2 regions of the Pannonibacter sp. genome follow, and region 1 is predicted to be linked to the other one. Evidence: predicted binding sites of a transcription regulator. Region 1 holds the regulator's gene; the other holds the start of a gene.
What was found. Region 1 encodes HrcA, which represses chaperone genes, less so after heat shock. Its sites were predicted from a motif close to GTTAGCACTCNCNNNNNGNGAGTGCTAAC; they were not measured.
Positions count from the first base shown of each region.

Region 2: the regulator HrcA is predicted to act here: its motif matches at 7,837-7,865, upstream of groES (co-chaperone GroES).

Region 1 covers NZ_JBHYDX010000005.1:138,560-149,840, reverse strand. Annotated here, with positions in the region: gene ACTIFE_RS05450 (transglycosylase domain-containing protein) at 1-1,409, shown strand, start outside; gene ACTIFE_RS05445 (M48 family metallopeptidase) at 1,445-2,179, opposite strand; gene ACTIFE_RS05440 (DUF2852 domain-containing protein) at 2,368-2,787, opposite strand; gene ACTIFE_RS05435 (glutaminase) at 2,905-3,819, opposite strand; gene phaZ (polyhydroxyalkanoate depolymerase) at 3,918-5,459, opposite strand; gene hemW (radical SAM family heme chaperone HemW) at 5,804-6,961, opposite strand; gene rdgB (RdgB/HAM1 family non-canonical purine NTP pyrophosphatase) at 6,958-7,599, opposite strand; gene rph (ribonuclease PH) at 7,610-8,323, opposite strand; gene hrcA (heat-inducible transcriptional repressor HrcA) at 8,512-9,558, shown strand; gene ACTIFE_RS05405 (HesA/MoeB/ThiF family protein) at 9,605-10,420, shown strand; gene trpB (tryptophan synthase subunit beta) at 10,475-11,281, opposite strand, start outside.
Region 2 covers NZ_JBHYDX010000003.1:128,032-139,312, reverse strand. Annotated here, with positions in the region: gene xseA (exodeoxyribonuclease VII large subunit) at 119-1,717, shown strand; gene ACTIFE_RS03235 (alpha-hydroxy acid oxidase) at 2,004-3,167, opposite strand; gene ACTIFE_RS03230 (FCD domain-containing protein) at 3,173-4,069, opposite strand; gene ACTIFE_RS03225 (DUF3422 family protein) at 4,260-5,597, shown strand; gene groL (chaperonin GroEL) at 5,752-7,392, opposite strand; gene groES (co-chaperone GroES) at 7,452-7,739, opposite strand; gene ACTIFE_RS03210 (TIGR03067 domain-containing protein) at 7,995-8,396, opposite strand; gene ACTIFE_RS03205 (sigma-54-dependent transcriptional regulator) at 8,393-9,832, opposite strand; gene ACTIFE_RS03200 (hypothetical protein) at 10,041-10,973, opposite strand; gene ACTIFE_RS03195 (EAL domain-containing protein) at 11,251-11,281, shown strand, end outside.

The DNA of each region.
Region 1 (11,281 bases):
TCGACGCCGCAGCACGGCGATACTTCGGCAAGTCGGCGCGGATGGTCACACTTGCTGAAGCTGCTACGCTTGCGGGACTGTTGAAGGCCCCCTCCCGCTACGCTCCGACGCGCAATCCGAAACTTGCGGCAGACCGGGCCCAGGTGGTGCTGGCCGCAATGCGCGATGCCGGTTTCATTGAAGCGGCAACCGCCCGCAAGGCCATCAACGAACCGGCTGTGGTGGTCTCCATCCAGAACAGTTCCAGCGCCAATTATGTTGCCGATTGGGTGATGGACATGTTGCCGCAATATGTCGGCGCCATCGATGCGGATATCGTCGTTGATACGACGATTGACGGCAGCATGCAGGAGGCTGCCGAACTCGCCTTGCGCGGCAATCTCGCAGCACAGGGACAGACCCTCGGGGTGCGCCAGGGTGCGGTTGTCATCCTCGATACCGCAGGTGCGGTCAAGGCACTGGTCGGCGGCGCCGACTACGGTCAGAGCCAGTTCAACCGCGCCGTTGCCGCAAGGCGGCAGCCAGGTTCCGCATTCAAGCCGTTTGTCTTCCTTGCCGCGCTCGAAGCCGGCCTCACACCCGATACGGTCCGCCGGGACCAACCCTTTACCGTGAAGGGCTGGTCGCCACAGAACTACACCAAGAAATTCTATGGCGACGTCACCCTGACCCAGGCCCTGGCCATGTCGCTCAACACCGTTGCAGCCAGGCTGATGTCTGAGGTTGGGCCGAAAACTGTGATCCGCACGGCGCGGCGCGTGGGCATTTCATCCCCCATGGCGGCAAACCTTTCTCTTTCACTCGGCACGTCGGAGGTGACACCGCTGGAGCTGACAGCGGCGTTCGTTCCCTTCTCGAATGGCGGCTATGGCGTGGTGCCGCATGTGATCGACCGGATCCGGACAGCTGAAGGCCGGACGCTTTATGCCCGGCAGGGCAATGGTCCGGGCAAGGTTGTGAGCCCGGTTCACCTGGCCCAGATGAACCACATGCTGGCCCAGACCCTGATTACCGGGACGGGCAAGAAAGCGGTGTTGTTTGACAAGCGGCCGGCCGCAGGCAAGACCGGGACCAGCCAGGATTTCCGTGATGGATGGTTCATCGGCTACACCGCGAACCTGACGGCTACCGTCTGGGTCGGCAACGATGACAACAGCCCAACGAAGAAGGCAACCGGAGGCTCGCTGCCAGCCGACATCTGGCGCGAAACGATGGAAGCGGCTCATCTCGGTCTGCCCGTCGCGCCGCTTCCGGGCGTCGCCGAGCGGATGATCCTGGAAGCCGGGCCGGCCCCAAGTGACGACGCGCCCTTGCCACCGGCAGATGTTGGCTCAGGCAGCCAACTGGTTCCGCCCCAGGAAGGGGCTCCGGGGCCGCTCAACCTGATCGAACGCATCTTCGGCAACTGACCCCGGTCTCCGGGTGCGATCCACAGTTCCAACCGTCAGCCGTAGGTGTGCAGACGCGCACCATGTTGCCGCAACCACTCGCGGGCATCCGGCGTTTGGGGTGCAAGACGCCGGCACAAGGTCCAGAAGCGGTCAGAATGGTTCATCTCGACAAGATGCGCGACCTCGTGGGCGGCGACATAATCCAGAATGTCAGGCGGAGCGAGAATAAGCCGCCACGAAAAGGACAGCCGGCCATTCGCCGCACAAGAGCCCCAGCGGCTTCGGGTATCCCGCAGGGAAATCGCCGTAGCCTGACGCCCGATGGTGGCGCAGTGGCGATCAACAGCCTGCACAAGATCATCACGTGCCTGGCGGCGCAGCCAGTCCGTGACCTTTCGGCTGGCGTGGGCAGCATCGCCTGGAACGTGCAATTGCGGACCGTCTGGTGCGGCAACACAGGTCACCAGCCCGCGCAGGCGCCCTGTCGCGACAATCCGGTGCGGAACACCGCGAACGGGGATCTTGGCCTCTGCCGCGAAAGGGGTTGCAGCAGGGCGTGCCGAGAGCTGACTCTCCAGCCACCCCCTGTTGCGGGCAGCGAAGTCGAGGGCGGTTTCCAGCGAGCCTCCGCGTGGAATGGTCAGGACAGGCTCTGAGGCATTTGTCGGCAACCGCAACAGATAACGGCGGGCACGGGGATCCTGGCGCAGACGAATGCTCACCTCGCCACTGGTCAGGGCGAACGTGACAGCTTCGGGCAGTTTCACACGACGGGAACGAAACAGCATCGGCGCCCCAGGGATCGAATCGGAACCAAAGCGTAGTACGGGATTGTGTCCTCGGGGGCCAGCGTTGAGCGAGCCTCAGCCGGCCTGTCAAACCCCGTTCGAGTGGCGGCAGTCCAGGGACCTGAACGACGAAAGCGGCGCTTTGGGCGCCGCTTCCGGTCGGGTTGGGTCCAGGATCAGTCTGCAGATCAGCCCTGATGCATATCTGCCGGAGTGCGGTTGGCCCGGGTTGCCATGAAGCGATCAAACTCTTCCTGGTCCTTGGCACGGCGCAGTTCGCGGAGATAGCTGTCAAAGTCAGCGCGCATTTCGTCCAGCTTCGCCCGTTCGTCCTCGATGCGCTTGATCTCGCGTTCGCGGTAGTCGTCAAAGGCGACGTTGCCGGTGCGGCTGAAGCCAGTGTTCTTGCTCATGTTGCAAAAAGTTCCCTTCATCGGGCTGGCGTTCCACTGGTCCCTGGCATCGCGCGCCATGGACTGGAAACGGTCACCCCAGAGAATATAGGCCAGCATCGCCAGGCCCAGCGGCCAGAAGACGACGAAACCCAAGACCATCAGGCCGATGGTCACCGGGGACCAGCCCGGGCGGATGACGGAAGTTGCGGTCATGTCTGCTCCCTATCGGTTGCCTCAACAGCGAATCACGTGGGGGGTCAAGGCCGCCTGTTCAAGAGCTGTTACAAACCGGGACATTTTCATCCAGTTTGGGTAGAGGGTCCAACAATCCTAGCCAAAGACCGACCATCCGGTCCGGCGGGCAAAAATCTCCATGGCTTCGGTGCCGAGCCGGGAGTTGCCATAGCGGTTGAGACCTGGCGACCAGACCGCAATCGACGCCCGGCCTGGAGCTATCACAAGAATGCCGCCGCCTACGCCGCTCTTGCCCGGAAGGCCGACCCGGAAGGCAAAGTCACCTGATCCATCATAGTGCCCGCAGGTCATCATCAGCGCGTTGATGCGGCGCCGGCGATCCTGGCTGAGAAGACGCGGAAACCCTGCCCCCTCGATCAGGAACCGGCCAGCCAGTGCCAACTGGCGGCAGGTCATGTCGATGGCACATTGGTGACAATAGGTGCCCAGTACCTTGTCCGGGCTGTTATGGAGGTTGTCGAAGGCGGCGAGGTAATGCGCCAACGCAAAGTTGCGGTGCGCGGTCTCCAGCTCCGACCGGGCAACATTGTGGTTGATGTGAATATCCTCATCATCGGCAGCGGCCCGGACAAACCGCAACAGGTGCCCGAGCGCCTCACGGGGCGCCGACATCGCAAGATAGGTGTCTGTCGTGACAAGCGCACCGGCATTGATGAAGGGATTGCGCGGAATGCCCTCCTCGCGTTCTAGCAGAAGGATGCTGTTGAAACTTTGCCCGGAAGGCTCACGCCCGACGCGGCGCCACAACTGATCACCGACCCGGCCCAACGCAAGCGCAAGAGCAAAGACCTTCGAGACCGACTGGATGGAAAACGGTGTATCGGCGTCACCGGCCACATGAACTGATCCGTCGGCCAGCGCAATGGCCATACCGAACTGCTGCGGATCGATCTTGGCAAGTTCCGGAATGTAGTCCGCCACAGAACCACGGTCTGCCCTGGACCCAAGGGTCGCGGCGATTTCGTCGAGAAGATCCTGCATCACGCCAATAGTGCTCCTGTTGTCCGGCGGACCGGACAACAGCATGGCGAATGACGCAAGGGAAATCTTTCGGCTTCAACCCGGCGGTTCAAGCGCCGGGCCATTGCTCAATTCACTGTTTCCGAGAGCCGGCGCGCCTGCTCGATCCAGTTATCCCTGGCCATACGGCCCCGAATGTCGAGCCGTGCGTCCAATGCCTCGATCTGCGCCTCTGTCAGGCCAGCGATCTGCCAGAAATGGAAGATACCGGCCTCATTCAGCGTTTTCTCCAGTTTCGGACCGACACCGGTGATTGCCTTCAGATCATCTGCAACGCCTTTAGGCTTTGACAGCAGCATCTTGGCCAACGGATCCGACTGGGCAGCACGGGGCGCCTTGGGCGCAGCTTCCGGGGCTGCCTGGGTCACAGAAGCGCCCGTGGCCACGGCTGCTGCTGCACGGGCCTGTCGGGCCCGGTTGTCCTGCGAATGGGTCAGGATGAAATCAATCATGCGCGGAGCAATTTCAGACCGGAACCGCGAGCCGTTGAAGACGCCGTAATGGCCGACCGCCGGCTGTTCGTAGTGGACCTTCATGTCATCCGGCAGTGAGGAGCACAGGTCATGCGCGGCGCGGGTCTGGCCGCGACCGGTGATGTCGTCCTTCTCGCCCTCAACGGTCAACAGCGCGGTGTTGCGGATCTTCGAACAATCAACAGGCGTGTCGCCATGCATCATCGTGCCGCGCGGCAGGGAATGATCGATGAACACCGTTTCGACGGTCTGGAGATAGAACTCGGCGGTCAAATCCATCACCGCGAGATACTCATCATAGAAGTCGCGGTGCTTCTCGGCGTTGTCGCCATCGCCCTTGACCAGATGCTGGAAGAAGTCGCGGTGCGCAATCAGGTGACGATCGAGGTTCATCGACATGAAGCCGGACAGCTGCAGGAAGCCAGGATAGACTTCGCGCATCGTGCCGGGGTGCGGGAACGGTACGGTCATGATGACATTGCGCCGGAACCAGTCGATGCCCTTCGACATCGCAAGATCATTTACGGCAGTGGGCGCCACGCGGGTATCCACCGGCCCGCCCATCAGTGTCATCGTGGAAGGGGCAAGGGGATCCTCGCGACCTTCCATCACGGCAACGGCGGCAAGAACCGGAACGGACGGCTGGCAGACCGCAACGACATGGGTGTCCGGTCCCAGGTGATGGATCATGGAGATGACGTAGTCGATATAGTCATCGAGATCGAACTTGCCATCGGCAAGGGGCACCATCCGGGCATCGATCCAGTCGGTGATATAGACATCGGCGCGCGGCATCATGGCCTCGACCGTGCCCCGCAGCAGCGTTGCATAATGGCCGGACATCGGGGCCACGATGAGGATCTTCGGATCTTTGCGCGGCCGTTCGAGCGCCCGCTCGAAATGGATCAGGTTGCAGAACGGCCGGCTCCAGACAACACGCTCATGCACCGCGACGCGCGTGCCGCCGACAAGCGTCGTTGGTAGGCCGAATTCGGGTTTGCCATAGCGCCGGGTTGTACGCTCCAGCACTTCACAGGCGGCCGCAATCTGACGCCCCATCTGGGTATGGGTCATCGGGTTGAACGGGTTCTGGAAGTAGAGCCGGGTTGCATCGGCAGCCGCGCGCATGGGCGCCATCGCCGCGTGATTGAGCTCATAGAGATGATAGAACGGCACCAGTTCCAATCCTCTTCGCTGACCGGGTACGCGGAACGCACCTCAGGTTCTGGCATTGCAGCAGGATAGGCCTAAGATTCACGGATCTTCAATAGCCGGTTTGGATATAGCTTGTGCCCAGCCTGTTGATTATTCGTGAAGAATAAGTCGCCCCAGGCAATACAATGGCTTCTATTTCGCCGCCATAGTATGCCGCATTGCAACATGACAATAGGGGTAAAGTCGTTTAGCTTGAGGCAGTTAGCCGGGTAATGTGACACGCCCCAACCGTCTTCCATGACAGGTGGCAGCCCGGTTGCGCGGGCTCAGGCGGCGAGATCAGCGACAACAGCATCGAGCACAAAAAAACCGTCTCGGGTCGCGCGAAGGCGGTGATTTCCGATCATTTCAACCATGCCGTGTTCCAACAGGGCATCCAGGCGACGCGGATCGATCCGCCGACTGGCCAGCTTCTCGTAGCGCAGAAGATCGACCCCTTCGACAAGGCGCAGGCCCATGAGCAGATATTCGTCGCCCTGTTCCTCGTCATTGAGCGGCATATCCTCGACCATGCCGTGGCCGCGTTCCTCGACATGGGACAGCCAGGTCTCCGGATGGCGTTCGATGGCCGTAGCCCGCTTCGTGGCGCCGAGCGAAAGCCGGCCATGGGCACCGGGTCCGACCCCGACATAGTCGCCATAACGCCAGTAAACGAGATTGTGACGGCACTCCGCACCAGGACGGGCGTGATTCGAAACCTCATAGGCGGGAAGGCCATGGGCGTCGGTCACATCCTGCGTCACCGCATAGAATTCGGCGCCGACATCAGGCTCCGGAACCACCAGCTTGCCGGCCTTGTGCAAGGCAAAGAAGGGCGTACCTTCCTCAATGGTCAGCTGGTAGAGTGACAGGTGATCGGCGGCGAGCGAAATCGCCTCAGTCAGTTCGCGCTCCCAGGCCGTAACGGTCTGGCCGGGACGGGCATAGATGAGATCAAAAGACAGGCGGGGGAACGTTTCGCGCGCCGTCTCGATGGCGCGTCGCGCTCCGGCGACATCATGCAGCCGGCCGAGGAGCCGCAGGTCCGGATCGTTGAGCGCCTGAACCCCCATCGAAACCCGGTTGACCCCTGCCGCCCGATAACCGCGAAAGCGTTCAGCCTCCACCGACGACGGATTGGCCTCCAGTGAAACCTCCGCGTCCGGATCAATCGACCAATGGCCTGCGATGGCCTCGAGGATCCGCTCGACAGTCCGAGGCAACATCAGAGATGGCGTGCCGCCGCCGAAGAAGATCGACTGGACGGTGCGGCCAGGAGTCCAGGCGGCAAAATGCGCCAGTTCGCGCTTGAAAGCAGCGACATAGCGCTCCTGGTCCACCGCCTGGTGGCGCACATGGGAATTGAAGTCACAATACGGGCATTTGGCCGCGCAGAACGGCCAGTGCACATAGATCCCAAATCCCCCGTCCGGCGTCGTGGTCATTCCTGCTCCAGACAGGCCTTGGAAAAGGCCGCAAATGCGCGGGCGCGATGCGACAGGCCGGGGCTCGTCCGGGACCAGCCATGCTTTTCGTCAGACGTCATCTCGCCAAATGTCCGCTCATGACCATCAGGCTGGAACATCGGATCATATCCGAAGCCCTTCTCGCCGCGCGGCGGCCAGACGATCTGGCCCCCCACCTCGCCCCGGAAGAATTCGGTATGCCCATCCGGCCAGGCAAGGCACAGGACCGCAACAAAGGAACCGCGACGCTGTTCCGGCGCGGTGGCGCCAAGCTGCTGCAGCTTTTCCTCGACATTGCGCATGGCCATGGCGAAGTCCTTGGCGGGACCGGCCCAGCGGGCGGAATAGATCCCCGGTGCGCCATCAAGCGCTGCTGCGCAAAAGCCGCTGTCATCCGCAAGCGATGGCAGTCCGGAGGCTTCGGCAGAGGCCTTGGCCTTCAGCTCGGCATTGGCCTCAAACGTGATGCCGGTTTCCTCCGGCTCCGGCAGGTCAAGCTCACCGGCTGAGACGACTTCGTAGCCGTAGGGTGCCAGCAACTCGCGGAACTCGCGCAGCTTGCCGACATTGTGGCTGGCCAGGACGAGACGTCCAGGTTCTAGCTTGCGATGTGTCATGCACGAACCCTCACAGGATGGCCATCTTCTGCAGATCGACCAGGCGGGCGATGCCCGACTTGGCAAGCCCCATCAGCGCGGCAAGATCAGCTTCGGAGAAAGGTTCGCCCTCTGCCGTGCCCTGGATCTCGACAATGCCGCCTTTGCCGGTGAAGACAAAATTGGCATCAGTCTGGGCGGTGGAGTCTTCGGCATAATCCAGGTCAAGCACCGGCTTGCCGTTGTGAATGCCACAGGAGATTGCGGCGACATGATCCTTCAGGACCTGCTTCTTCACCATTTCGCGGGCACGCATCCATTCGATGCAGTCATGCAGGGCCACCCAGGCGCCGGTGATGGCTGCCGTGCGCGTGCCGCCATCTGCCTGAATGACATCGCAGTCGACGGTGATCTGGTTCTCGCCAAGGGCTTCCAGATCAACAACAGCGCGCAGGGAACGCCCGATCAGACGTTGGATTTCCTGGGTGCGGCCGGACTGCTTGCCGGCCGAAGCCTCGCGGCGCATCCGCTCGCCCGTGGCGCGCGGCAGCATGCCGTATTCCGCCGTAACCCAGCCGCGGTTCTGGCCACGCAACCAGGGCGGCACGCGATCTTCGAGGCTGGCGGTGCACAGCACATGCGTGTCACCGAACTTGACAAGGCAGGAGCCTTCCGCGTGCTTGGCAAAGCCTCGCTCCAGCGTAACGGCTCTGAGTTCGTCGGCAGCGCGCTTGGACGGACGCATGGGCAACTCCCTAGGGTTTGTCCGGAAGCAACCGCCCGGAACTGGCACATTCGCGCGCTTGTAACTGCTGGCGCGCGTCGACGCAAAGGTCTGCTTGCGCTTGACGGCGGAATTGATCCTATATCTTTAATTTGCAAGACCGTGTCACGCGGCCCCAACGAGGAGACCCAAGTGGGAAAGAGGCTGGAATGGTGAGCTTGAGCGAGCTGGACAGGCGATCTCGCGACATCTTCCGCTCCATTGTGGAGAGTTATCTGGATACAGGCGAACCTGTCGGATCGCGCAATGTGGCGCGAGGCCTTGGCATGTCGCTGTCCCCCGCGTCGGTACGCAATGTCATGGCGGACCTGGAGCATCTGGGCCTTCTGTACTCGCCGCACACCAGCGCCGGACGATTGCCGACAGAAACCGGGCTTCGGTTCTTTATCGATGCATTGCTTGAAGTGGGCGACCTGTCGCGCGAAGAGCGGGAGCGGATCAACGTTCAGGTCCGCGCAACCGGTGGCAAGAATACAGAACAGGTCCTGACTGAAGCGACGCAGCTCTTGTCGGGACTGACAAGCGGTGCCGCTGTCGTCCTGACGCACAAGCAGGACATTCGTCTCAAGCACATCGAGTTCATTCGCATCGAGCCCCTGCGTGCCCTTGCCGTGCTGGTCGGGGAAGATGGCTCGGTGGAAAACCGGATTGTCGAGTTGCCTGCAAACCTGCCGTCTTCCGCGCTGGTGCAGGCGTCCAATTATCTCAACGCCCAGATCCAGGGGCGGACCATCGCCGAAGTCCGCCGCGAGCTTGAACGCCTGCGCGAGGCGAACCAGGCGGAACTGGACCAGTTGACCCAGAAGATCGTCGAAGCCGGGCTTGCGGTTTGGGGCGGGGACTCCGGTGATGGCGACACACTGATCGTGCGCGGCCAGTCCAACCTCCTGACCGAAGTCGGCGCTGCTGAGGATCTGGAGCGGGTGAGGCTGCTGTTTGATGACCTCGAAAACAAGCGTGACCTGATCCAGTTGCTCGGCCTTGCTGAAACAGGTGACGGTGTCCGGATCTTCATCGGTTCCGAAAACAAGCTGTTCTCGCTGTCGGGGTCCTCCGTCGTGGTCTCGCCCTACCGGGACCGGGAGCAACGTATCATCGGCGTATTGGGCGTCATCGGCCCGACCCGGCTGAACTATGCCCGCGTCATTCCGATGGTCGATTACACGGCTCGTCTCGTCAGTCGTCTCGTCGGCTGATCAAGCGGCTTCCGGCACCCTCCGTCCCACACATCAGGAATGCGCCATGCTGTCGCCCGCTGAACTCGAACGTTATGCCCGCCACATTGTCCTGCGCGAAATTGGCGGACCAGGGCAGCAAAAGCTGAAAGCCGCGCGCGTGCTGGTGATCGGTGCCGGCGGGCTTGGCTCGCCCGTGCTGCAATATCTGGCGGCGGCGGGGGTGGGAACGCTCGGGATCGTCGACCATGACACGGTGTCGCTGTCCAACCTGCAGCGGCAGGTGATCCACGACACCGACCAGCTGGGTGAACCCAAGGTGGCCAGCGCGGCCGAGGCCATCGCACGGCTCAACCCTTATGTCGCGGTCGAGCCGCATCCAGAAAGGCTGGGAGGTCACAACGCGTTGTCCCTCGTCGGAGGCTACGACCTCATCATCGATGGATCGGACAATTTCCAGACCCGCTATCTCGTCTCGGATGCATGCTACTATCGCAAGAAGCCGCTGATCACGGCGGCCGTGGGCCGGTTTGATGGCTCGTTGACCCTCTTGAGGCCGCATGAGCGGACGGCAGACGGCACGCCCAACCCGACCTATCGCTGCCTGTTCCCCTCGCCTCCAAAAGCCGGCGTCGTTCCCTCCTGCGCGGAAGCGGGCGTGGTCGGTGCGCTGACAGGGATTCTAGGCACGCTGCAGGCGATGGAGGCGATCAAGGCGATCACGGGCGCGGGCGACGGGCCGGTTGGCCGGCTGGTGATGTTCAATGCGCTGTCGTTGCGCATGGACGAGATCACCTATCGCTGGTCGCCCAAGAACCCGCTGAGTGGCGAGGCTCCTCTCACCTGGGCGGAGCTGCGGGAGCGGGACGCCCGCGATATCTGACGCCAATACGGCGCGGCAACCGGTCCCGCCGCAACGCCGGGACCGGTTTGTTTCTTAGAGATCGAAGCCAAGCATCTTGCCGACGGTGAACACGTCCTTGTCGCCACGGCCGCACAGGTTCATGACGATGATCTGATCCTTGTGCATCTTCGGCGCCAGTTTCATCACCTGGGCCAGCGCATGCGCCGGCTCCAGCGCCGGAATGATGCCTTCGATCCTGGTCAGCAGCTGGAAGGCTTCCATCGCCTCGTCGTCGGTGATCGGCACGTAATTGGCCCGGCCGATTTCCTTGAGCCAGGAATGCTCCGGCCCGATGCCGGGATAGTCGAGGCCGGCCGAGATCGAATGGCCTTCGAGGATCTGGCCGTCGGCGTCCTGCAACAGATAGGTGCGGTTGCCATGCAGCACGCCCGGCTTGCCGGCGTTCAGCGAGGCGCAATGCTCGTCGCCCTCAAGACCACGGCCGCCAGCTTCCACGCCCCAGATCTCGACGCTCTTGTCATCGAGGAACGGATGGAACAGGCCGATGGCGTTCGAGCCGCCGCCGACAGCGGCAACGATCGCATCCGGCAGGCGGCCTTCAGCGGCCAGCATCTGCTCACGGGTTTCCTTGCCGATCACCGACTGGAAATCGCGCACCAGCTCCGGATAGGGATGCGGGCCGGCGGCGGTGCCGATGAGATAATAGGTGTTGTCGACATTGGTGACCCAGTCGCGCAGCGCCTCGTTCATGGCGTCCTTCAGCGTACCGGCACCGGCGGTGACCGGAACGATCTCGGCACCCAGAAGCTTCATGCGGAACACGTTCGGCTTCTGGCGCTCCACGTCGGTGGCGCCCATGTAGACGACGCAGGGCAGGCC
Region 2 (11,281 bases), on a different contig from region 1:
CGGGCGACCTCACTGGCCGCCTGTCAGGTGCACGCCGGACGGTCTTGTCAGGCACCTGGACCAGGCTTGACCGCCCGGCCTGCGCGGGTCACCTTGACGCTGTTTTCCAGGAACCGGAATCGCACGCGTGGCCGAACCGACTGCCCCCTCGAATGTTGCCGAATACTCGGTCTCCGACATCTCGTTTTCCATCAAGCGGACGCTTGAGGAATCCTTTGGCTATGTGCGGGTGCGAGGCGAGCTGGGACGAATTTCGCGGCCGGGCTCCGGGCATATCTATCTGGACCTCAAGGATGACCGGTCGGTGCTGGCCGCCGTCATCTGGAAGGGCGCGGTTTCCAAGCTGAAGATCCAGCCCGAGCAAGGGCTTGAGGTGATTGCCACAGGCAAGGTGACGACCTTCCCCGGCCAGTCGAAGTACCAGATGGTCATCGATGCGCTGGAGCCGGCAGGCGCCGGGGCGCTGATGGCCTTGCTGGAAGAGCGCAAGCGCAAGCTGGCCGCTGAAGGGCTGTTTGCAGCAGAGCGCAAACGCCCGCTGCCGGCGCTGCCGCGCGTGATCGGCGTTGTCACCTCACCGACCGGTGCCGTGATCCGCGACATCCTGCACCGCCTTGCCGACCGGTTTCCGCTGCATGTGCTGGTCTGGCCCGTGCGCGTGCAGGGCGAGACGAGCGGCGCGGAAGTCGCCAATGGCATTCGCGGCTTCAACGCCCTGACCGAAGGGGGCGCGATCCCGCGCCCGGATCTCATCATCGTGGCGCGCGGGGGCGGCAGCCTTGAGGACCTGTGGGGCTTCAACGACGAACAGGTGGTGCGGGCCGCTGCCGAAAGCGCCATTCCGCTGATCTCGGCCGTTGGCCACGAAACCGACTGGACCTTGATCGATCTGGCCGCCGATCTGCGCGCGCCGACGCCGACGGGTGCCGCTGAACTGGCCGTGCCGGTGAAGGCGGAGCTGATGGCGGCCGTCGATGACCTGTCGCGCCGGCTCAACTCCGGCCTTGTGCGGCTGGTTGGCGCGCGCCGCACCGAATTGCGGGCGGCTGCGGCAGCCCTTCCGGTGCCGCGTGATCTTCTGGCCCTGCCTCGGCAGAGGTTTGACTTTGTCAGCGGCAATCTCGAACGGGCACTGACGGTCAACACACGGGCGCTGCGCACGCGGCTGGTGCGGGCCGAGACGCTCTTGACGCCGGCAACCCTGTCACGCCGCACGCTGCAGGCACGCGACAGGCTGACCGGCCTTGGCGAACGCCAGAGCCGGGCGCTGAGTGTTGCCGTTCAGGCTCAGAAGCAGAAACTGACTGCCGCCGCAAACCGCCTGTCGCCCCAGCCCCTGACCCGGCAGATCCGGCTTGGCGCCGAGCGGCTGGACAATCTGTTTGCCCGGCTGACCCGCGCCGCGGCCCAGGCCAACCAGGACCGCCGGCAACGGCTGGAAGCCCAGGAAAAGCTGCTGAAGTCCCTGTCCTACAAGGATGTTCTGGCGCGCGGCTATGCGCTGGTGCGCGGTCCCGATGGCCAGCCCTTGCGCGATCCGGCGGATGCGCCGGCCGGCACCGAACTGAGCATCGAGGTGGCCGCCGGCCGCCTCAGCGCCATTGTCAGCGATGGCGGTGACGGGGCGCCGGAAGCCGCTCCCACCCCGCGCAAGGCGAAGCCAGTGAGGCCCAAGGCAGAGCCGGGACCGCAAGGCAACCAGGGCTCGCTGTTCTGAAGAGGGTATGTTCCCACCCTCTTCGCCGCTCCTGCGCCTCTCCCGCGTCGCTCCTGCGAAGGCAGGAGCCCAGTAATCGAGGCGGCCAGTTGCAGCGCGTTGGCATCGATGCTCGCGCTGGCATGTGAGCACGGCCGCACCATGCGATCATAAAGACCGGGGATACTGGGCTCCTGCCTGCGCAGGAGCGACGCGTGATTGTGGCCTCTCCGCCCCCCACCCCTCCCCCCTCCCCACGAGGGGGAGGGGAACTGAGAGGCCTAAAAAGCCGGCTGCCAGCCCCCCCTCAGCTCCAGCGCGTGGCAAAATTTTCCGGCAGGAGGACGTTGTGGCGGCCGAGGTCGGCGACGTTGCGTTCGCCGCAGAGGGCCATGGTGACGTCCAGCTCCTTGTGGATCACTTCCAGCGCCCGGGTGACGCCGGCCTCGCCCATGGCACCCAGCCCATAGACAAAGGCGCGGCCGATCATCGTGCCTTTGGCGCCGAGGGCCAGCGCCTTCAGCACGTCCTGGCCCGAGCGGATGCCGCTGTCCAGATGCACCTCGATCTTGTCGCCGACGGCATCCATGATCTGCGGCAGCATGCGGATGGAACTCAGCGCGCCGTCGAGCTGGCGGCCGCCGTGGTTGGAGACGACGATGGCATCGGCCCCGACATCGAGCGCGCGTTTGGCGTCTTCGGCGTCAAGGATACCCTTGAGGATGACCGGGCCGTCCCACCAGCTGCGGAATTCGCGGATGCGGTTCCAGTCGAGCGAGGGGTCGAAGGATTCTGCCGTCCAACTGCCGAGCGACGACGGGTCGGTGACGCCCTTGGCATGGCCGACGATGTTGCCGAAGAAGCGCCGCTTGGTCTGCAGCATTTCAAGGCCCCACGGCACCTTGGTGGCAAGGTTCAGGATCGAGGCGGGCGTCAGCTTCGGGGGGGCGCTGAGGCCGTTCTTCAGGTCCTTGTGCCGCTGCCCCATGACCTGCAGGTCAACCGTGATAACCAGGGCCGAGCACTTCGCGTCCTTTGCCCGGGCAAAGAGGCGCTTCATGAAGTCATCGTCCTTCAGCGTGTAGACCTGGAACCAGAACGGCGCGCTGGTGTGGCTGGCGACATCCTCGATCGAGCAGATCGACATGGTCGACAGGGTGAAGGGCACCCCGAACTTCTCGGCAGCGCGCGCCGCCTTGATCTCGCCGTCCGCCGACTGCATGCCGCACAGGCCAACCGGAGCCAGCGCCACCGGCATGGCGCAGTCCTGGCCAACCATCTTTGACGCGGTGGAGCGGCCGGCCATGTCGACGGCGACGCGCTGGCGCAGGCGGATCTCGTCAAAGTCGGACGAGTTCTCGCGGAACGTCTGCTCGGTCCAGCTGCCGGTCTCCGCGTAGTCGTAGAACATCTTCGGCACGCGGCGCTTGTACAGCCGCTTGAGATCCTCGATCTCCGTGATGATGGGCATGTGGTTCACTCCTCCCCGGATGCGTGGTGCCAGGTGCCTGGCGATGGTTTCAGGTCTTGCTGCTGTGCTGACGGCGCGGCGTCAGCCAGCTGATCTGATACGGGCTGCGGCCTGGTCCGGCTGCGCCGTGGCTTGGGCAGGCCGGCCAGCCGCTGGGTCAGGCGCAGGCTGGAGACAGCGGCGCGGGCGCTGTCCCGTTCTGCCTCCGCCAGCGCATGGCGCACGAACTCGATATGCGCCTCGGCGGCGTCGCGGGCGCTGGCAGCATCGCCAGCGAGGATACCGGCGAGGATACTGCGGTGCTGGGCCAGCAGCGCTTCGCGCGCGCCGGGATGGCCAAACAGCTTCTGCTGGCTGAAATAGACGCCGGTTTCCAGGAGACGATAGCAGGCGCGCAGGGTGTGCAGCAGGACGATGTTGTGCGCCGCCTCGCCGATGGCCTGGTGGAACTCCACGTCGAGCCGGGCTTCGGTGACGCTGTCCTCGGCGGCATAGGCCTCGGCCATGGCCTCGACGATGCGGCTGAGCAGGTCCCGGTCGGCTGTGCTGGCGCGCTCGGCGGCGCGGGCGGCGGCAAGGCCCTCGATGTCGCGGCGGAAGTCGAGATAGTCCTCGATGGCAGCGGGATGGCGGGCAATCAGCGCGACCACGGGCTCGGAGAACACCGTGCCGATGAGATCGGCGACAAAGGTGCCGCCGCCCTGGCGGCTGACGATCAAGCCCCGGGCCTCGAGCGTCTTCAGCGCCTCGCGCAGGATCGGGCGGGAGACATCGACAAGCGCACCAAGCTCGCGTTCGGCCGGCAGACGGTCCCCCGGGCGCAGGACGCCGGCGAGAATCAGACCTTCGATTTGATCCACCACCGCGTCGGCGGTGCGGGCATGATTGATCTTCGTGAACATGCGCGGCTCTCCCTTTCCATAATTGGTCAAATTTTTTGTCCAATTGCAAGGGGTATTGTTCCAACACAGGCGCGCAGAGCCTTCCGCAGCTGGGGCGTGGTGTCGCGGAAGCGGGCCATGGTGATTTCCTGCATGACAGGCAGGGGGTCGCTGCGTCACCTTGTTAAACCACGCGAGGGGGCGGGACGACATGAGCGAAATCTGGGACGCAAACGGCGGCACGCGGCTGCCGGCCTTCGAGCGGCATCCGCTCAGGGCCGCCGTGCTGGGGGAAATGCATGCAAGGCCGTTCCGGTCGGTCGGCTCACCACGGCTGATGCTGCATTATGCCTTCACAGTCGACGCAGCGGCGGCACGTCAGGACCGGTTGTGGTTTGCCGAGCTCTGTGCCAGCCATGGAGCGACGGGACCGGGGGAAAGCGACCGCTCGCATGTGCTGCCGATTGCCGGCGGCACGCTGCGCTGGGAGCAGCATGCCGAATTCATCACCTACACGTTTGATGCGGCCCCCATCGGGGAGCAGCCATTCGGTCCGGTGCCGGCGGGACATCCCTTCGGTGCCAGCTTCCGCGCGCCCGGCCCCATGCTGGCGGCTGCCCGACTTGACGTAATCGAGGCAGGGACGCTTGGTTCAGATCCCGTAGATCCGGCTTCGCTCGCACGCTGGTTCGATGCCGCCAGCCTCACAGCGCTGCAATCCGAAGAAGGCCAGGCGGTTGCCGTGACAGATTTCCGCCAGGACGGCGATGGCCTCACCCGCATCCTGCTCATAAATCGCGGCATGGGCGACAGCCAGACCGGGGCGCTGGCACAGCGGCTGATCGAGGTGGAGACCTATCGCACTCTGGCGCTTCTCGGCCTGCCAACGGCGATCGGCCTGTCGCCGGACGTGCGCCGGATCGAGGAGGAGCTTGTCGCCCTGACCAATCGGATGGCCGGGGCGACCGACCTTGAGGGCAACCGGGACCTGCTGCAGCGCCTGTCGGATCTTGCCGCTGCCCTTGAGGCCGGCGCCGCCTCCAGCGCCTATCGCTTCGGGGCGAGCCGCGCCTACCATGACATCGTTCAGGCCCGGCTTGGCACAATCGACGAGGCGCCGGTTGCCGGTTTGCTGGCCACCTCCGCCTTCCTTGCGCGTCGGCTTGCCCCCGCAATGCGGACGATCCAGTCGGTGGAGGAGCGGCAAATCAACCTGTCGCGCAAGCTCGCCCGCGCCACGACCCTCCTGCGCACCCGCATTGACGTCGACATGGAGCGCCAGAACCGGGATCTGCTCGATTCCATGAACCGACGCGCAAGAATGCAGCTGCGGCTGCAGCAGACCGTCGAAGGCCTGTCCGTCGCCGCCGTCAGCTACTACGTCGTCGGTCTTGTGGGGTATCTCGCCAAAGGCCTGAAGGAAACCGGCCTGCCCATGCCGGATCCAGGCCTTGTGGCAGGTAGCGCCGTTCCCCTGGTGGTCCTCGCCATCTGGTGGACCGTCCGCCGCATCCGCGCCCATCACGCCGAGCCGGATGACAAGCACTGACGGGACAAATCGAACAAAAAGGGCGGCCCGAGGGCCGCCCTTTCCGTAACCAAAGCTAATGGTCGGCTTTATGGACTTCTTAGAAGTCCATGCTGCACCCCGTGCCCGCATGGCGGGCACAGGACTTAAGCTAATGGTCGGCTTTATGGACTTCTTAGAAGTCCATGCCGCCCATACCGCCCATGCCGCCGCCCGGCATTGCCGGAGCGTCCTTCTTGGGCAGCTCGGCAACCATCGCGCCGGTGGTGATCAGCAGGCCTGCGACAGAGGCAGCATCCTGCAGCGCGGTGCGCACGACCTTGGTCGGGTCGATGATGCCGGCTTCGATCATGTTGACATAGGTCTCGGACTGAGCGTCGAAGCCGTAGGAAACATCGCTGCTTTCCTGGATCTTGCCAACGACGATCGAGCCTTCAACGCCAGCGTTCTCGACGATCTGACGGATCGGGGCTTCGAGAGCGCGCAGGACGATCTTGATACCGGCCTGGATGTCGGCGTTGTCGGAAGTCAGCTTCTCGACAGCCTGCTTGGAACGCAGCAGAGCCGTGCCGCCGCCCGGGACGATGCCTTCTTCGACGGCCGCGCGGGTCGCGTTCAGGGCGTCATCGACGCGGTCCTTCTTTTCCTTCACTTCGATCTCGGTCGCACCGCCGACGCGGATGACGGCAACACCGCCAGCCAGCTTGGCAAGACGCTCCTGCAGCTTCTCACGGTCGTAGTCCGAGGTGGTTTCCTCGATCTGCGCCTTGATCTGTGCAACGCGGCCCTGGATGTCGTCCTTGGAACCCGCGCCATCGACGATGGTGGTGTTTTCCTTGGAGATCGAGACCTTCTCGGCCTTGCCGAGCATGTCGAGCGTGACGCTCTCCAGCTTGATGCCGAGGTCTTCGGAGATGACGGTGCCGCCGGTCAGGATGGCGATGTCTTCCAGCATGGCCTTGCGACGATCGCCGAAGCCCGGTGCCTTGACAGCAGCGATCTTGAGGCCGCCACGCAGCTTGTTGACCACGAGGGTCGCCAGGGCTTCGCCTTCAACGTCTTCTGCGATGATCAGCAGCGGACGGCTGGACTGCACGACGGCTTCCAGGATCGGCAGCATGGCCTGCAGGTTGGAGAGCTTCTTCTCGTGCAGGAGAATGTACGGCTTCTCCAGCTCGGCGAGCATCTTCTCTGCGTTGGTGACGAAATACGGCGACAGGTAGCCACGATCGAACTGCATGCCTTCGACGACTTCGAGTTCGGTCTCGAGCGACTTGGCTTCCTCGACGGTGATGACGCCTTCGTTGCCGACGCGCTGCATGGCTTCGGCAATGTCCTTGCCGACCTGGATGTCGCCGTTAGACGAGATCGTGCCGACCTGGGCCACTTCTTCCGAAGTGGTGATCTTCTTGGAGACCGAAACCAGGTACTTGACGGCTTCAGCAGCAGCCATGTCGATGCCGCGCTTCAGGTCCATCGGGTTCATGCCGGCGGCAACAGCCTTGGCACCTTCCTTGACGATGGACTGAGCCAGCACGGTGGCGGTGGTGGTGCCGTCACCGGCGATGTCGTTGGTCTTCGAGGCCACTTCGCGCACCATCTGGGCGCCCATGTTCTCGAACTTGTCTTCCAGCTCGATTTCCTTGGCGACGGACACGCCGTCCTTGGTGATGCGCGGAGCACCGAAGGCCTTGTCGAGCACGACGTTGCGGCCCTTCGGGCCGAGGGTCACCTTCACGGCGTTGGCGAGGATATCCACGCCGCGCAGCATCTTTTCACGGGCGTCAGCGCCGAACTTTACGTCCTTAGCAGCCATTTTCACGTCTCACTTTTAATTGGGTTGATGTCAGAAGAATCCGGATGTCCGCCAGAAAATCAGGCGATCACACCCATGATGTCGGATTCCTTCATGATCAGCAGGTCTTCGCCGTTGATCTTGACTTCGGTGCCGGACCACTTGCCGAACAGCACGCGGTCGCCAGCCTTCACGTCAACCGGGATCAGATCGCCGTTGTCCTTGCGAGCGCCAGCGCCAACGGAGACGACTTCGCCTTCCTGCGGCTTTTCCTTGGCGGTGTCCGGAATGATGATCCCGCCGGCAGTCTTCTCTTCCGAAGTTACGCGGCGAACAACGACACGGTCGTGAAGCGGACGAAACGTCATTTGGCTTTTTCCTCTCATGCGGCGTGCCCCCATATGAAGCAGCACGCAATCCACTATGTTGATGGCTCGAGAGAGCACGGGTTTAATCCCGCGTCCTGTTAGCACTCCTCAACAGCGAGTGCTAACGCGACCACGATGTAGGTTCGGTCCCTTGCCTTGTCAATGGATCGATGGCGCAAAAAAATGGCCGCGCTGGGTGCACGGCCATTCACGACAGATCAGGGTTAAGGGAACCGGCGGGCGTGAGATCGGCCCCTAGAGACGAAGGAAGCCCCGCAGCGTCAGGCCCGGCCCGGACCGAAAGGCTGCCGGTCGCTCCATGCCTTCATCGGCTGCCACGAAGACAAACTGGGTGTCGGTGAGGTCGTAGATGGCCGGAAGGCTCTTGCCGGCGTCCTCGCCGATGGCATCAACCCAGGTTATCGATTTCGGCACTGTCGCGGGATCCAGGGTGAAGCTGCCTTCCAGCAACGTCGGTCCGTCCGGAACACCGACAAGGAACCGCGTCCCCGTGATGGTGGTGATCGCCTCCGGCGCGCCATGGGTGTCGGGCGGATTGACGACGCCGTTTTCCTCGAAACGAACCTGCCGCCATTGGCCTTGCAGCTTGTCCAGCTCCGCTGTCAGGCCATTGCCAGCGTCTTCCGGCTTGCTCATTGCAGCCGCTCGGACCAGGACTGGCGCTTGCGATAGATGGTCGACGGACTGATTTCCAGCGCGGCCGCAGCCAGGGCGATGTTGCCGTCAAAGGCATCGAGGGCATCCTCGATGATGCGCCGCTCCTGTGCCCACAGCGGCTCGATGCTGGAATGCGGGCGCAGTGGACGCACAGGCCTATGCCGGTCGCGCAGGTCCTCGACCGGCAGGCGGGCACGGCTGAACGTGTCGCGGATCATCAGCGGCAGCATGTCATAGCCGACGGTCACTGCCTCATTCATGACGACAATCTGGCGGATGGTGTTTTCCAGCTGGCGCACATTGCCCGGCCAGGCATAGCTCAGGAGCCGGGCTTCGGCATCGGCATCAAAGCTGCGGAACGAGCGCCCCTCCTCGGCGGCAAACCGCGCCAGGAACCCGAGCGCCAACGGCAGGATGTCGTCGCGACGGTCGCGCAGCGGCGGCACCTGCACCGGCAGGACATGCAGGCGGTAATATAGATCCTCGCGCAGCCGCCCGGCGGCGATCTCCGCCAGCGGATCGCGGCTGGTGGTGCTGACGACCCGGACATCGACATCCAGATCCTTGCCCGTCGCGGGCGAAGGCACCGTGCCGGTCTGCAGCACGCGCAGGAGGCGGCTCTGCAGGGCCGGTTCCATGTCGCAGATCTCGTCCAGATGCAGCGTGCCACCATCGCAGGCGCTGAGCAGGTCGGACTGCCCGCTACGGCCGGCGGCAAGTCCGCCGAACAGTTCGGCCTCGAGTTCATCGGCGCTGAGGCTGGCGCAATTGATGCTGACAAGACGCGCGCCGCTGCGGCCGGACTGGCCGTGGATCGCCTCCGCGCACAGGGTCTTGCCGGTGCCGGCCTCACCGGTAATGAAAACAGGGGCATCGGACGGTGCAAGCCGCCGGATCGTCGCATAGAGCTGGCGCATGGCCTGCGACTGGCTGCTGAAGCGGCCCAGCGGCTGGCCCGTTTCCGGTGCAGGCGCAGCCGCCTGATCCGGGGATCTGCGCGGACCCGACGAATGGAAACGGCCACGCTGCATGTCGAGCTGCGCCTGGACCTTCTGTGTCAAGGTCTCGAGCGAATAGGGCTTGGCGAGAAAATCATGCGCGCCGGCCCGCATTGCGTTCAGCGCCCGGGTCATCGAGCCTTCTGCGCTGACGGCAATGATGACCGCGCTCGGACAGCGCACGGCAAAGCGGGACAGGGCGTCGTCGCCGCCAATCGTCTCGATGTCCAGCACCAACACATCGGTCGGCTGGAGCGCAAGATCCTCCAGACACTGGCGCGCATCGGCATAAAGGATGGGCTCGGCGACGGCTCCGGGCAATTTCGCGCAAACCGTGGCCGCGCGCATTGCATCAGCCGTCGTCGCGTCAAGGACACGAACTTGGAGGGACCCATGCAGGTCCGGTATGCTCCCCATGCCCGGGTTACTCCCGTTATTGTGGTGATCCATGCGGCAGGATTGTCGATGTTTGTGCTCCAACATTCATCGAACAGGGTAAACAAAGCGTTGTCGGCCCTTCACTTTGCAGGCTGGCCGGCTTTGTCGCGGAAACCGGCGGGCGGACGCACGGCGCCGCCCGTCCCCCGCTTGCATGACAGGGTGAAAACTGGCGAGGCGCCAGGGCTCAGAACCGGCCGATCACCAGCCCGGCCGCGAAAGACACCACGGCGACCACGCCGACCAGATCGGGACGTTCAGAGAGCAAACGGGCCAGTGTCATCGAGCTGGATCTGTCCGCCGCCGCCTGGGTCCAGCCCGTCCCGGGCACGGCAGACGGCCGGCCAAGCGGCCGGAAGGGCCCCCGTTCCTCGCCGCGCCGGGCCGCCCCCCTGATGCCAGGGGCTGCGGCCTGCGTCGGCTCTTCCGCCCGTTCATCGACGGGTTGCTCGCTTAGCGGCAGCACGAACTGCGGGGCATAGGAGCCCTTCGGGATGTCGATGCGGATCGGATCGTCACGCCCGGTGCCGGCATAATACTCCTGCAGCCGCTTGCGCAGACGGGCTGCCTCGACGCGGACGATCGGATCCGTCGTCGGATTGAAATCCGCCCCGCGCCCCAGCGCCTCCGTCGCTATCGTGTAGCCTTTGAGGGCCACGGTCTGCCCAGGTCCCTGTCCATGCCCCTGTCCGGCCCCCTGTCCCAGTCCATGTCCCTGTCCATTTCCATGTCCGGGCCCCTGCCCTTGCGCGTTCACAGCCGCCTCGACCACATAGCGCAGAAAGGCGCGCAACTGGTCGGCAGAAGCAAATTCGGGGCTGGTGAGGATCTTGTGCAGGGCAAGGCGGACAAGATCGGCTTCGGGCGCAGGGTCCGGCCCCGCACTGATCGCAACATTGGGGCTCTGTTCGTCCGCGTCCCCCGCAGTCGCGTCAAGGTCCTGTCCGGCAAGGCCCTGTCGGGTAAGATCCTGTCCGGCGAGGTCCTGTCCGGGCGGCCGAACAGGACGTCCAGTTCCCCGATGACCTTGCATAACCCTGCCGGAAGTGGCCTCGGCTGCCCGGCGTCCATGCGCCGCTTCAGCGGGCCTTGTGCCGTCCTGCACACCCGTTTCTTCCATGCCGCCGTCCCCCGTTCTTGCGGTTGAGATCGAGCGGGGTGAAGTCCTCCCCAGAATTCCCCCAGGGGAAGGCTAGAACCGAGGCGGCAAAATGAAAAGCGGAAATCGTTAACCTGTGCCATGCTGGGCCGTATGGCCAGAGCGCCAGCATCGTGCGTTAACCGGGGACAATAGGCAAAAATTGCCTTGTGCTGCAGCAGGAAGGCTCGGAAGCCGCAGCCCGTTGGGGCAAAATCGTTAACACAATCTTGATTCGGGGCGGGTTCGACAAAACAATATGGGGCGCGGGACAACCCTTCTCATTCTGA